DNA from 2 places in the Bacillus sp. YH3-2-B2 genome. Region 2 is predicted to be linked to the other one. Evidence: riboswitches for the same ligand, from Rfam matches in the RefSeq annotation. Region 2 holds a riboswitch; the other holds the start of a gene.

Region 1 (2,921 bases), on a different contig from region 2:
AATGAAAAAACTAAAGCGATAACCGTCATATAAAGGGTCTCGTATGTGGCCGTCCACAGCTCGGTTATATCAACGTTCGGGAACCATTTTTCAAACATTTGTGATCACCTCTGCTTCTACCTGTTTGTCTTTGATGAACCGGATCACGTTTTCTACTTCTTTTTCCTGACCGTCAATATGAATGAATAATGAACCGTAGGCTCCGTCCTTCGTCTGTGAAATTTTCCCCTGCAGAATATTGACGTCCACATCAAAGTTTCGGATCATTTCCGTAATGAGGGGCTGCTCGGCGGCCTGCCCGACAAATGAAAGCTGAATCGTTTTCCCTGTCGCTGTTTCCTGCAGAAAATGCTGGATGGTTTCTTTCGTCTCTTCCGGTTCTGTCACCTGCTGAACGAAACGCTTGGTCATCGGTTCGCGCGGGTTTCTGAAAACTTGGAGTACTTCGCCTTCTTCAACGACTTTCCCGTTTTCCATGACGGCGACTCTGTTGCAGATTTTTCGGATGACGTGCATTTCATGGGTAATGAGCACGATCGTCAGACCGAGTCTGTCATTTATATCGGATAAAAGATCCAAAATTGAATCGGTCGTCTGCGGATCGAGCGCTGATGTCGCTTCATCGCACAGAAGGACTTTCGGATTATTGGCGAGCGCCCGGGCGATGCCGACACGCTGCTTTTGACCGCCGCTCAGCTGCGACGGATAAGATTTTTCTTTCCCCTCTAATCCGACCAGTTTAATCAATTCATCAGCGCGGCGGACCCGTTCGCTTTTTTTCACGCCGGCGATTTCCAGCGGGAACATAATGTTCTCCCGGACGGTGCGCGACCACAGAAGGTTAAAATGCTGGAAGATCATGCTGATTTCCTGGCGCGCTTTTCTCAGCCCGCGGCTGCTTACTTTATTTAATTCCGTCCCCGCGACTTCCACGGTTCCCGACGTCGGCTTTTCAAGGCCGTTCAGGAGACGGATTAAGGAACTTTTACCAGCTCCGCTATATCCTATAATTCCAAATATTTCGCCCTTTTTGATATCAAGAGTGACATCTTGGACAGCATTGACATCCCCATGCTTCGCTTTGTAAATTTTTGAAACATTTTGAAGATGGATCAAAGCAATCACCCGCCTTACACTATTCTAAGAAATCTTCCGGGTTTCTCCGCAAAAGAAAAGCCTTTCTGCAAAAATGAGCAGAAAGGCTTATTGAAAAAGGCCTTTCTCTCATCTTTCAAAGCAGACCGCTTCGAGTGAATTGGCACCATTTCAACATTGTTGATGGTTGCCGGGCTTCATAGGGCACTTCCCTCCACCTCTCTTGATAAGAGAAAACATATCGTATTTTCGTCCGGAAATTCTTACTGTAGAATAGCACGGCGAATGATAAAAAGTCAATAAAATAAATATTGGAAGCTATTGTCACATAGTAGATTGGCAGTTACGGCCGTTTACTGATCGCCTGAAAAAATCCGTTTGTCAGCCAGAGGATGGCCTCCAGCTTCAGCAGGGCTCTGAATGATCCTTTCACTTTGAGTTTTCCGCTTTGGATAAGCTTTTGCAAAGAGACATCACCATGCAGGAGATGGATGATTTCCGTCTGGTTTCCGTAAAAGGTCAAATTAGATTTTTCCTTTGAAGCCGACGTTTTTCTCATTTCTCCCTGTCCGTTAATTGAGACCGTTAAGGCTTCTGTTTCTCCTTGGAATGTAATCAGCAGCGTTGAGGCGTTTAATAGCGGTTTCAAAAACAGATGCTGTCCGTCATTCTCTGAAACTTCTATTTTCTCCACTCGTATAACCTCCCGTTTTAATGGCCATACATACACTTTCTCTTTTTAACGGACAGAACCCTTTATAAACCGCACGACATTTTCCTGTAAATATTGTCACATCGGGAACGTTTGCGATGTTTTTTGTTTAATCAGCTCATATAAATAGGAAACGGAGCGGAAGGCGTATCCTTTCTCAACAAGCTCTCCGCCTTTAAACAGCAAAAAGCACGGAACGCCTTCAATCTGATAGGCTTTGGCGAATGCGGGGGAATAATTCACGTTGTTTTTATAGAAGGCGGCGCCGGGCAGCATTTCTTCGACGACAGTAAGCATTTTGGACGCCAGCTGGCATGTGCCGCAAAACGGGGTGTACAAATACAGGAGATAAACGTCATCCTGAATCGATTCGAGTTCATTTTCTTGGAGTTCTTTCATGATTACCACCTCAGGTCGTTCTTTTTCAAAAATACAGTGTCAGCATCAAAGCCGGCTCTGATCAGCACAGATGCGAGATGATGGCCCGGGCACGACTCGACTTGCCTGTATGTTCTGTCTATATAAATATGGCGCGCTTCGGGAAGCTCCCGTTTCAGCTGTTTTCTTAGTTTATCTCCCGAGTCATCTGCGTCCGTTAAAATATAGACGTCTCTGTCAAACAGGCGGTCCGCCAAATCTTCCAGTTCGGTTTGGCCGATCGTCCCGTTTGTACAGACGATTTCCGCGGGTTCGATGAGCACTTCCCTGACTTTGATTTTATCAGATTTTCCTTCTACGATAATGACCTTTTCATCTCCGTTGTACATAAGCGCGTCACCTGCCGATTGTTTTAGCGTCAGATTGAAAAAGAAGGCAGTGAAATTCACCGCCAACTGTTAACACCAGCCATTCTCATAATCGCAATCGACATATTTCGGATCGCTGCCGTTTATGACATCGGCTGTTTTATAAAATTTTTGATTTTCAAATGAAAAGCCCTGTTTGAGCTCGTACTGGTCCATGCCTGTCATCTCGCCGATGGCTTCATTTTCATGAAACAAGGAAAACCGGCCGTTTTGAAAGCGGCCCGTGACGTTCTCCGTCACATCGACCTTTTGTTTATCAAAAGCCATTTTAGACACCTCCCGTTACAGATAGAGTGTCCAAATGGCCC
Region 2 (2,921 bases):
AATGCGTCCGCCGTTAGAAAGACGATCGCCTGCGGATGGCCGGCAATGCTAGGCTGCACGATATTGCCGATCATCTCAATCGGATATGCGGCTCTTGTGTTTTCCGTGTAGAAGGAATTGTCGTAATCCGCTTCACCCGTTTTTTCATCAAGCACGACATTCTCAAGAACAGACCCGAAGCGGATCGCACGAAAAATCTGCGGTTCTTTTTCCTCGCTCAGATTGATACATTTAGCGTAACATCCGCCTTCAATGTTGAAAACGCCGGAATCTGACCAGCCGTGCTCGTCATCTCCGATCAGTTTGCGGTCCGCATCGGCTGAAAGCGTCGTTTTCCCTGTGCCGGAAAGGCCGAAAAACAGGGCGACATCACCTTTTTCACCGACGTTGGCTGAACAGTGCATCGGCAGTATATCCTGCTGCGGAAGCAGGAAGTTCATAATGGAAAATATTGATTTTTTCATTTCTCCGGCGTATTCGGTGCCGCCGATTAAAATGACGCGCTTTTCGAAAGAGACAATGATAAATGTTTCCGAATGCGTGCCGTCCGTCTCCGGGTCTGCTTTAAAATGCGGAGCTGAGAGAATGGTGAAAGGCTGCGCTTGCGGGTCTCTTTCATCCGTTTCCGGTCTGATAAACAGCTGGCGCGCGAATAAATTGTGCCACGCAAATTCATTTACGACCGTAATCGGCAGTCTGTATTTTTCATCCGCTCCCGCGAATCCTTCAAACACAAACAGTTCATCCCGCTGTTTTAAGTAGCTGACGACTTTGGCGTACAGCTTTTCAAACGCCTCTTCAGAAATGGGCTGATTCACCGCGCCCCAATCAATTTGATTTTCTGTGCTTTGTTCACGGACGATAAATTTATCTTTAGGTGACCGGCCTGTATATGCGCCGGTGGTGGCGCGTACGGCGCCCGTTGATGTCAGCGTTCCTTCATTTCGGCTGATTACTTTTTCGGTAAGTTTTGGAGCCGATAAATTATGATGCACATTCGGACTTGCAAGTAATGCTTGAAGATCTGCGGTTAAATCAACTAATTTCATAAAAACCTTCCTTTGCCGGTTTATTTGTATTTCGCTGAATGTGGAATTAGTATAACATATATCTGAAAATAGTCTATACTATTTGCGGTTTTTTGTTTGTGTTTTTCCATTGCTTCCCGAAATAAAGGCGCGCAATCGCTTTAATTCATATTGACACTTTCCGCCCTTTTACGATAAGATATTTCATTGAGCGGATACTCTTATCCCGAGCTGGCGGAGGGACAGGCCCGATGAAGCCCAGCAACCGGTTTCTCTGTAAAAAAGCAGGTGAAAACACTGTGGGAAACCAAGGTGCTAACCTGATGCAAGGTTTAATATTTTCCTTGAGCGATAAGAGTGAAAGGCACACAGACCAAACCCTTTCCTCGAGTGGAAAAGGTTTTTTTATTTCATAAAATATGCCAATTAACATTCTCTGATATAGTATGACATTGTATTAAGAGGGAGCGAGTTCCGTATCATATGAGAAGGTCTTGCAAAAGATCTTTTTTCAGGAGGAAAAGTGAATGAGTAAAAACCGTCGACTATTTACATCTGAATCTGTTACTGAGGGTCATCCGGACAAAATCTGTGACCAAATTTCTGACAGTATCTTAGATGAGATTTTAAAAAATGACCCGAACGCGCGCGTGGCCTGCGAAACATCTGTAACGACAGGACTTGTGCTGGTAAGCGGAGAGATTACTACATCAACATACGTTGACATTCCGAAAACAGTCCGTGAAACGATTAAAGAAATCGGCTACACACGCGCCAAATACGGATTTGATGCGGAGACTTGCGCTGTTTTAACATCAATTGATGAACAGTCTGCGGATATCGCAATGGGTGTCGATCAGGCTCTTGAAGCGCGTGAAGGCACAATGAGCGATGCTGAAATCGAAGCAATCGGAGCGGGAGACCAAGGCCTGATGTTCGGTTATGCGTGTAACGAAACGAAAGAGCTTATGCCGCTTCCGATCTCTTTGGCGCATAAATTAGCCCGCCGTTTGAGCGAAGTCCGCAAAGAAGACATTCTTCCGTACCTTCGCCCTGACGGCAAAACGCAAGTTACCGTTGAATATGATGAAAACAACAAGCCGGTCCGCATCGACGCGATCGTCATTTCAACTCAGCACCACCCGGAAATTACGCTTGAGCAGATTCAGCGCAATCTGAAAGAGCATGTCATTAACCCTGTTGTGCCTGAGGAACTGATCGATGAAGAAACAAAATACTTCATCAACCCTACGGGACGTTTCGTAATCGGCGGACCTCAAGGTGATGCGGGTCTTACCGGCCGTAAAATCATCGTTGACACATACGGCGGATATGCACGTCACGGCGGCGGCGCATTCTCCGGTAAGGATGCGACGAAGGTAGACCGTTCTGCGGCATACGCTGCGAGATACGTAGCGAAAAACATCGTGGCAGCAGGTCTTGCTGATTCTTGTGAAGTGCAGCTTGCATACGCGATCGGCGTGGCACAGCCTGTTTCTATTTCCATCAATACATTTGATACAGGAAAAGCTTCTGAAGAAAAACTGATCGAAGTCGTACGGAATAACTTCGACCTGAGACCTGCCGGCATTATTAAAATGCTTGATCTGCGCCGCCCGATCTATAAGCAGACAGCTGCTTACGGCCACTTCGGACGTCATGATGTAGATCTTCCTTGGGAGCGTACTGACAAGGCGGATGCGCTTCGCAAAGAAGCACTAGGAGAATAATTTTATAGCCGCTTACTTAAGCGGCTTTCCCTTTTTGTAGATGCTGCCATGCTTATTTTTTACATAGCGTGAAACCAATGGCGTAACAAAGCGTCTATAAAAAGGGGGTCCAATTAGAAAATTACACTTATGGAGGCTATACTATGTGTGGATTTGTCGGTGT

What was found. A riboswitch is a leader RNA that binds a small molecule or an ion and turns the genes downstream of it on or off. The one in region 2 is predicted to bind S-adenosylmethionine.
Region 1: it holds a riboswitch for S-adenosylmethionine, as region 2 does, so the genes downstream of both, metN (methionine ABC transporter ATP-binding protein MetN) here and metK (methionine adenosyltransferase) in region 2, are expected to answer to the same signal.

Annotation. Positions count from the first base shown of each region.
Region 1 is NZ_JBSJQE010000002.1:823,794-826,714, reverse strand. Features, by position in the region: gene ACWJJX_RS09140 (methionine ABC transporter permease) at 1-98, opposite strand, end outside; gene metN (methionine ABC transporter ATP-binding protein MetN) at 91-1,116, opposite strand; SAM riboswitch class I at 1,222-1,328, opposite strand; gene ACWJJX_RS09130 (SCP2 sterol-binding domain-containing protein) at 1,439-1,789, opposite strand; gene ACWJJX_RS09125 (thioredoxin family protein) at 1,886-2,206, opposite strand; gene ACWJJX_RS09120 (toprim domain-containing protein) at 2,209-2,574, opposite strand; gene ACWJJX_RS09115 (YusG family protein) at 2,644-2,880, opposite strand.
Region 2 is NZ_JBSJQE010000008.1:23,010-25,930, forward strand. Features, by position in the region: gene pckA (phosphoenolpyruvate carboxykinase (ATP)) at 1-1,049, opposite strand, end outside; SAM riboswitch class I at 1,247-1,386, shown strand; gene metK (methionine adenosyltransferase) at 1,556-2,758, shown strand; gene asnB (asparagine synthase (glutamine-hydrolyzing)) at 2,902-2,921, shown strand, end outside.